2 regions of the Caballeronia eucalypticola genome follow, and region 2 is predicted to be linked to the other one. Evidence: riboswitches for the same ligand, from Rfam matches in the RefSeq annotation. Region 2 holds a riboswitch; the other holds the start of a gene.

Region 1 (4,600 bases), on a different contig from region 2:
CGCAAGCAGTCCTTGGGCGATCAGATGCAGGGTACGGGCGGCCGAAAGGGGGATTGTTTCCATGCGGTGGGTTCGTGAGCGGGAGCACGTTGGCCGACTACGTTACCAGAGGACCGGCCAGGACGCGCGACGGCCAAGCACCATTGCAGGATTCGTCGAACATGCCGATGGCCGGGCTTACCTTTCAGTCCCGCATCAGCGCCCGGCGCCCGGTTCGGCGCCGGAGGAACGGGCAGGGAGCACGCCGTGCCCCCTCACGTACCCTTATTCTCGCCGTCATCTAGGCATTTTCCCCTACGTTCAAATCGCTTGACTGCCAAGAAATGGCACCCTACATTTTGATCCTGTTCATACATGTACTTTTTTGAGCGGATAGGTAGGTAACTTGTTCACTGCCGTGGCACTTCCGATATTTTTATCACCGGGGGGGTTATGAAGCTGGGTCGATACGCTGCATGTGCAGCGTTGTTGTCGTGTAGTTATGCCCACGCAGATTCTGGCGTGACGCTCTACGGTATCGTGGACGAATTCTTTCAATACGTGAACACGGGCAATCATTACACCGCAGCCATTGGATCGAGTTCCGAATGGGCCAGCCGTTTTGGACTAAAGGGCTCCGAGGATATCGGCGGCGGCAACAAGGTTAATTTCCAGCTCGAGAATGGCTTTAATCCGAACGACGGCTCATTCGCTTCTACCGGCCAGATGTTCAACCGGCAGGCGTGGGTCGGGTTATCGGGTAATTGGGGTGAGGTGAGACTGGGCCGCCAGAACTCGCCGGTCTTTTACGATCAGGGTTATCTGGACGCATTTGGAGCCGCGACTCAAGCGTCCGGATTCAGCAACATGATGACCTACGTTGTGCGCACGAGTAATACCGTCTCGTACCAATCGCCGGTCATCGGAGGCTTGCAGGCAGGCGTCTACGCCGGTTTTGGCGACGCGGGAGGATTGCGCTCGGCAGGATCGGGCTATCAGGCCGACCTTCAATACAACAGTGGGCAGATCGCCGCTACTGTGGCATGGCAGGCTGTGAAAAACGCCAGTAATTCCTCAACCGATACCGCCATGGAAGTGGGCGCTTCTTACACCATCCAGAAGGCCACGATTTACGCCGGTTGGGCCGCGAGCAGATGGACGGATATCAATCTGAACGTGGACGTTTACGGCGTTTCCGGCAAATATCAATTCACGCCGAGTGTATTCGTGGCATTAGGCTATACCGCGTTGCATGATAAAACCGCCGCTGGCAACAATGCGAATCAGATTGCCGCGCTGGCTCAGTATGATCTCTCTAAAAATACCAGCGTATACAGCACGATTTCTTATCTGACCAACCACAATCAGGCGTCTTATACGCTGGCCGGATCGGCGAATTCAGGCTTGCCGCTGGCCTATGCCGGCGCCAATCCGCACGGCATCTCAATCGGCATGTTTCATAAATTCTAGGTGACGTTATCGGTATGACATGTGCAAAACATGTCCATGCATGTCTGCTTCACGAAGAGTCTCCGCAATCGACTGCGCCGCAGTGAAAAACGTTTGAACAATACAGGCGCGTCGAAAGCGGACCTGGTCGCAGCAGGGCAAAAGGCCGATGACCTGATAACCCTCACCGGGTAGTGCTGGATGGGTTTTCAGAAGTAAAATGCGCGCTTACGACTCGTGGAAGCTGGTGTAAATCCAGCGCGGTCGCGCCACTGAGACCGGTTTCATCGCAAACCGGAAGTCAGACCTCGGCGTCGTATCCCTCTTTCCGACTTTGGGGCGCGCACTCCCCGGGAGATAAGCATATGACCGATACTGCCCGCCATCCGGGCATCCAGCCGAGGCGGCATTGCCTTGATTCCCCAGCTTGGTACGCGTTGGCGAGCCACCCTCGCGTCGATAACCCTGTTGCCTGCTTGCCGCGTCTGGCAAGGTCAACGACTCAGGCATGAGCCGGTATTAGCCTCGCGATAAAACCCATTGGTTGCTTCGAGAATATGCCTGACCGCTGTACATGCTCGCAGGATGATCCCTGTCGAAGCGGACTTGTAGCATCGGGTCGTGGCGTCCGCGGCCGGGCAGTGACCCCCTAAAGACCATGGGTCTTGTCATGCCGGCATCCAAAACCGGCATGCTGCATTTTCGTTCGCAGCATGCCTACAGTATTCCCCATAACAAGGTTTTCGCCGTATGAAGTTCCGTCATTTCATCCTCACCTCTGCGCTGACGGTTTCGGCATGGCAGGTTGCACAAGCCGCGGACGATTCGTCGTTGCCGCAACCGGAACAGCTCCCGTCCACTGCCACATTGCCGAACATTGTCGTCACCGGTGACACGCAGCATTTGCCGCAATCGTTCGATCAGCGCTATGCATCTACACAAGTTCTCACCCGCGCGGATCTCGACCGCCTGTCGCCAAGTGACCCGAGCATCACGCAAGCCCTCGCAACACTGCCGGGCGTGACCATTTCACAAAACGGCGGCCCCGGCTCGCTTTCCTCCGTCAGCATCCGTGGTTCATCAGGCAGTCAGGTCGCGGTGTTCATCGATGGTATCCGCGTTGGTTCGTCGACTACGGGACAAGCCGCATGGGCCGATCTGCCGACCTCCGCCTTTGATCGCGTTGAAGTGATTTCAGGGCCGGCGGCCGCTTCATTCGGCGCGGATGCGGTGGGTGGCGTCGTGCAACTCTTCACGAACCACGCAGCCAACCAGCCCAACCAGACCACGATCTCAACAGGCGGCGGGTCGAACAAAACATTCGATACGCAGATCCGCACCTCAGGCAGTATTCCGTCCACGGGACCGCTCTCGGTACTGTCCGGGCTGACTTATTCGCTGGGCCTGCACGACTACAATACTGCGGGAATCGATGCAACCCAGCCTGGCGCTTACGGTCATGAGGATGGCCGCAATCCGTACCATGCTCAGGACGTTGATGCGCGTCTCGGCTATGCGCGCGACAACTGGTCGATCTCCACATTCGCGCTGTATCACCGGTCCGATCTGTCCTACGACAATGCCGGCGGCGACAACCGTCAGCTTGATCATCAACTGACGACTGGCGCTGCATTTCATCTGGACATCACGCCGTACACGCAGTTTGACCAGTCTGTCGGTTACGCCACGGACCGTCAGTTCCTCTACGCGAACGACCCGGCCATTCCGACCGATGAGATCGACTCGACGCGCCTCAGCACATCGACTTCGCTGACCCATCAGGAACGCGGAATCACGCTCTTCAGTCTGCCGGTATCCGGCGAGACCAAGCTCGCGTACGACTTCACCCGTGAACAAGCTTTCCTCCCAGTCGATATTCCCACGGGCCTGCCGACACGCAACGATTCGGCCTTTTCACTCCATCAATCGATGACGCTCGGTGCGTTTTCTTTGTTCCTGGCCGGGCGCCACGAGATCATTCAGGGCCGGTCGGTCAATACCGGCAATGTCGCGCTGGCTTATGCGATCACCCCTGTTTATACGGCGCGCGTTTCGTATGGCAACGCATTCCGGCTTCCGACTTTCAACGACCTCTACTACCCGGGTTTCGGGAATCCGAACCTGCTGCCTGAGCGCAGTGACACGGTCGAAGCAGCACTAGATGCGGCCACGTCATGCGGTACCTTTACGGCCGCTATTTATGACACTCGCGTGCATGACCTCATCACTTATGACTCGGTGACTTTTCTCCCGGTGAACGTAGGGCGCGCGCATATTCAGGGCATCGACCTGTCGTACAAGGGCACGCTTGGCAACTCGACATTTGTCAGTCTCGCAATTGGAATCTTGAATCCGCAGGACGTTACCGACCAGACGTGGCTTAACCGTCGTCCGCGCCAGACCGTCAGCCTGAACGTCGATCACACGTGGGATGAGTTTCATCTGCATGCGCTTAGCACTGGCGTATCCTTGCTTTACGGCGGGTCGACCTACGACGACCAGTTCAACGCAACCTACCTGCCTTCGTACACAATCGTTGGCCTGCGTGCCGCTTACAAGGTCAATTCGCGCCTCACCGTGTCCGCCAATTTGTCCAACCTTTTTAATCGTCAGTACGTGACGGCATACGGCTACAACACGTTGGGGCGGACCGCATTCGGCAAGGTCGCATACACGTTCTAAATGTTTCTATCGTTCCGACTACTTATCATCATCACTTGATCGAGACATGTTCATGAAGCGAATCCTGATCATTGGTATTGGCGCCGGCAACCCCGACTATGTGACGATGCAGGCAGTCAACGCGCTCAACGAAGTCGACGTCTTTTTCGTAATGGACAAGGGCGTTGCCAAGGAAAAGCTGATCGCGTTGCGCAAGGAAATTTGCCGTCGATTCATCAAGGGCAATGACTACCGTTTCGCCGAAGCAACCAGTCCCGAGCGCGCACGGGACGTTGCGAATTATCAGGCGAGCGTCGAGACGCTCAACGATGACAAGGCAGCCGTCTTCGAACAATTGATCTCGGACGCGATGTCCGATGGAGAGTGTGGCGCGTTCCTGACATGGGGCGAACCGGCGTTTTATGACAGCACGATCCGGATCATGGAGTCGATCATCGGGAAGGGCGGTCACGGTCTCGAGTACGAAGTGATACCGGGGATAAGCAGCATC
Region 2 (4,600 bases):
CGTAGAAGTCGCCGATGATCGTTTCATAGCAGAGCGGCGGTTCAAGCGCTTCTGTTGTGACGGGATAAACCAGCGGCATGCGGGTTTGCGTCTCTTTCAAATGCACTTCGATAATGCCGAACGCGTTGCCTCTCTTGCCCTTTGCCACGAAGTAAGCGACCACCGCAGCCGAGGTCAGCAAGCGCAGTGCCTTTACTGTGATCAGCTCGGGGTCACCGGGGCCGACACCGAGTCCATAGAGGCGTCCGCTCATCTATTCGGTCTCCGTTGCCAGCGCGTTCACGGCAGCGGCCGCCATCGCGCTGCCGCCACGCCGGCCGCGCAATGCGACGAATGGCACGCCGCGGCTATCGGCGGCAAGCAGCGCTTTCGATTCTGCCGCGCCGATAAACCCCACGGGGAAGCCCAGGATCAGCGCGGGTCTGGGCGCGCCTGCGTCGAGCATGTCGAGCAGATGAAAGAGTGCAGTGGGCGCATTACCGATCACGACCACACTGCCTTCAAGATCTGGTTGCCACAGCTCGAGCGCGGCAGCGGAGCGCGTGTTGCCGAGTGCGCGAGCGCGTTCAGGCACGGAAGGATCGTTGAGCGTGCAGATCACGCGGTTATCCGCCGGCAGTCTCGCGCGCGTGATGCCTTCGGCGACCATGCGGGCATCGCAGAGAATAGAAGAGCCTTTGCTGAGCGCCAGGCGGCCTGCCGTGCCCGCGCCGTGAGAGAACACGAGGTCGTCGATGACGTCTGTCATGCCGCATGCGTGGATCACGCGCACGGCAAGTTTCTCGAGATCGGTGGGAATGGCCGAGAGGTTGGCCTCGGCGCGAATGGTCGCAAACGACGCGCGATAAATCGCCTGGCCGTCGCGAATGTAGTCAAGCATCAAGGTGACTCCGGGCTAGCCAGCGGGCTGCCTGTTCAATGGTGAGATGGCGCGCGAGGGGCTCAGGTGCGTTGCCGTAGAGATCGTAGCGGCCGGGTGCAACAGCCAGCAAGGTGGTATCGACGCGATGTGCCGCCGCGCATGAGCGCGCGCAACCGCTTAGGTGTACGTCGCCCGTGGGCGGCATTGACCGAGCGAGAAGTCGCGCGTCAGTTTTAGTATCGGTAAAACTTTTTGCGCAGCCTGGCGAACCCGCACACGCAATCAGGCGCGCGAAGGGTTCGTCGGGGTTCGTCGCGAGACCGAGTGCGGCGAGTTGTGCAACGACCGTTTGGGCATTAGCAGAAGGCACGTCGAGCAGCATGACGCTTTGCCAGGGCGTCATGCGTAATCGTGGCGCAAGATCGGCGAGCGCAAGCAGTGTTGCGGCATCCAGGCGCCCAAGCGGCACTTGCGCACCGACACACACGCTGTCGCCCATCTCTTGACGATGCACGCCGAAACGCAGCTTTGCATCGGAGGCGGGACGTCGCCAATGCTCAACGTCATGATCCAAAGCAAAGCCAAGCTTCTCCTGCGCGCGGCCAAGAATGTCTTCGATGGAATATGTCGTCAGCAGATCACGCATCCTGGTCTGCCAGGGCTGAGCAAGATCGAGGAAGGTATGCAGCAGCGCAATAACGAGTTCAGGGACGTGCCCGGTTTTCACCGCAGCCAACGCAGGCGCATCGTTTTCAAATTGGGGTGGACACCCCGCGAGCCCAAATACAAACCGTTCCGCCGATACCACTGAAAGCCATACATCGTGAGGATGGTCGAGCATGGCAAGGCGCTCGCCCCCGTCGACCATCAACGCAAATTTTGGCGATAGCTGATGCAAACGCACGTCACGCTGCATCTGCCCGATCAATGTGGAAACGAGTGGGACGACATCGAGCAAGGCGTGCGAATCGAGGCCCGCCAGCGGACTGGACATGACGTTACGCTGGTCGTCGGAATCGGGGGTGTCGGGACCGAGCCCTGCATTGACGAGCCGCGAGACGAGCGCTTCCTGCGCGTCTGTCTCTTCAGTGACGCCGCGAATCTGGAGATTCGCGCGATTGGTTGCATCGATGAAACCGGAACCGAATTCGAGCGACACTTGCGTCACGACACGCGCCTGCGCTGCGCTCAGCTCGCCCCTTACGAGACGAATGCGGCACAGGCCGCCGTCGCGTGCAGGCACGATCCGCATCAGACCGGGACACGCCGATGGCCGTGATGCTTGGGATGATGCGTGCGCTAATCCGCGTACAGTAGTGAGTGGTTCGTTCAAAGCGTGACCCGTCCGGTCTCGCGCGGCGCCCGAGCATGCCGGACCCTTTCACGGGATGGCACGTTCGCGGCATCGGTACACCCCGCCCGATGTTGGCTTGCACGAAGAATTGCGGTCGGCAGGTCTCTTGGCTTGCAGGTCGTCATCCGTACCGGCCTTCCCAGTCGAAACCAGTGGCAGTGGAGCGCGGACTCGCTGCGTACAATTGCGGGGGCAGCCACAGTTCTGCTGTGTTCCCTGTTAGGCCCGTAAGGGCACCGACTAACCGCGCTATTATGCCCGTTTTTGCAGCGGCTAAAGCGCGCAGGCGTCAGGCCGTACGTGCTTTAGCCGCATAGTGCCGGCCGCGTTGCAGACGAGGCGCGAGCAGTGAATGAGTGAGTGAACGAGTTGGAAAATAGATCAGAGGACCGGCAGATGTCACCGTGGTTGACCGTGTTGGGGATCGGGGAGGATGGCTGGCGCGGACTGAGCCGGCAAGCGCGCCAGGCGCTGCTGGCAGCCGATACTATTTTCGGCGGCGCGCGTCATCTCGCGTTGTTACCCGCGCGGATAGGCGGCGAACGTCGCGCATGGCCTGCGCCGTTTACGATCGCGCCCGTGCTCGAATATCGTCACGGACGCAAACAGGTGTGCGTTCTCGCAAGCGGCGACCCGATGATGTACGGCGTTGGCTCGACTTTCGCCCGCGAACTGACTGCCGATGAATTCTGCGTGGTGCCCGCGCCGTCTTCGTTATCGCTTGCCGCCGCGCGTTTGCACTGGGGGCTGCAGGACGTCGCGGTAGTCTCGCTGGTCGGGCGCCCGGTCGCGGCCCTCGAAACGCAGCTCCATCACGGCGCGCGCCTTTTCGTTCTGAGCAGCAACGCCGCGAGTCCCGGCGTGGTCGCGCAATTGCTGACCACGCGCGGTTTCGGCGCGAGCCGGCTGAGCGTATTCGAGCACCTGGGTGGCGAGCGCGAGCGTCGTATCGACAGCGTGGCCAGTGCGTGGACGGCAAGCGAAGTGGCCGCGCTGAATCTGGTGGCGATCGAATGCATCGCGGAAAACCACGCGCGGCGCTTGCCCCTGACGCCCGGTCTTCCCGACGACGCTTACCAGCACGACGGGCAGCTCACGAAGCGCGATGTCCGCGCGATCACGCTGGCACGGCTTGCTCCCGAGCCCGGCGAACTGCTGTGGGACGTGGGTGCGGGATGCGGGTCGATTGGTATCGAATGGATGCGCGCGCATCCGGGTTGCCGTGCCATCGCGATCGAAGCGAACGGCCAGCGTCAACGCCTGATCGAACATAATCGCGACGCGCTCGGCGTACCCGGACTGCAACTGGTCGAGGGCGAAGCGCCTGACGCGTTGGCCGGACTTCCTGAGCCCGACGCGATTTTTATCGGCGGAGGCGTGACCGTGCCGGAGATGCTTGATACGTGCTGGTCTCATCTGAAGAAAGGCGGCCGGATGATAGTCAATGCAGTCACGATCCAGAGCGAGATGACGCTGGTCGCATGGCGCGCGCTTCACGGCGGCGAGATGACGCGTATCAGCGTTGCGCATGCCCAGCCGCTAGGCGCCTTCGATACCTGGCGCCAGGCGCTTCCGATCACGCTGCTGCACGCGGTCAAACCGTGATGCGGATCGATCGGCCGGCAGGGGCGGCGCAATGATGCGGACCCTGCTATTGGGAGGGACCGGCGACGCGTTGAAAATCGCGCGACGTCTCGGCCCTGCGCATATTTATAGCCTCGCCGGACTGGGCCGTGTACCGGACGATCTGATCTGTCGCGTCCGCGTAGGCGGGTTTGGCGGGATAGAAGGGTTAGCGGCGTTCATCGAAACCGAATCCATCGGCTTGATCGTCAATGCGACGCATCCCTACGCCGCACAAATGAGCCATCACGCGAGCACGGCGAGTGCGCTTAAAAACATTGAATGCTGGGCGCTTCGCCGCGCACCGTGGCAGCCGCAATCCGAAGACGATTGGCGCGAGGCAATCGATTTTCCGGACATCATCCGCGCGCTCGCGCCTTACAAATTTCCGCTCTGGACGCTGGGCCGCGAACCGCTTGCGCATCTTGATGAGATTCCTCCCGGGCAACACTGGACCATTCGCTGTCTCGACTCGCACCCGGGCAACGCACGCGCGACAATCATCGGTGCGCGTGGCCCGTTCTCGCTGGAAAGTGAACGCATGCTCTTCGACACGCAGCAAACCGATGTCCTCGTCAGCAAGAATAGCGGCGGCGCGGCAACGGAGGCGAAACTTGCCGTAGCGCGGGAACGCGGTTTGCCCGTAGTCATGCTGAAAAGGCCAAACTTGCCACCGGTCCAGCGCGAATTCTCCGATACAAACTCGCTTCAAGACGCACTCGAAGCAGGGTCCCATTCGCAATCACTTTCGATAAAACCCC

The links. A riboswitch is a leader RNA that binds a small molecule or an ion and turns the genes downstream of it on or off. The one in region 2 is predicted to bind cobalamin.
Region 1: another riboswitch for cobalamin. It lies ahead of ACMX25_RS28040 (TonB-dependent receptor domain-containing protein); the one in region 2 lies ahead of cobG (precorrin-3B synthase).

The regions. Positions count from the first base shown of each region.
Region 1 covers NZ_JBLKRU010000031.1:2,298-6,897, reverse strand. The annotation lists gene ACMX25_RS28050 (winged helix-turn-helix domain-containing protein) at 1-63, opposite strand, end outside; gene ACMX25_RS28045 (porin) at 433-1,449, shown strand; adenosylcobalamin (AdoCbl) riboswitch at 1,658-1,747, shown strand; gene ACMX25_RS28040 (TonB-dependent receptor domain-containing protein) at 2,179-4,110, shown strand; gene cobF (precorrin-6A synthase (deacetylating)) at 4,163-4,600, shown strand, end outside.
Region 2 covers NZ_JBLKRU010000024.1:3,001-7,600, reverse strand. The annotation lists gene ACMX25_RS24700 (precorrin-2 C(20)-methyltransferase) at 1-253, opposite strand, end outside; gene ACMX25_RS24695 (precorrin-8X methylmutase) at 254-880, opposite strand; gene cobG (precorrin-3B synthase) at 873-2,114, opposite strand; cobalamin riboswitch at 2,296-2,472, opposite strand; gene cbiE (precorrin-6y C5,15-methyltransferase (decarboxylating) subunit CbiE) at 2,613-3,821, shown strand; gene ACMX25_RS24680 (cobalt-precorrin-6A reductase) at 3,853-4,600, shown strand, end outside.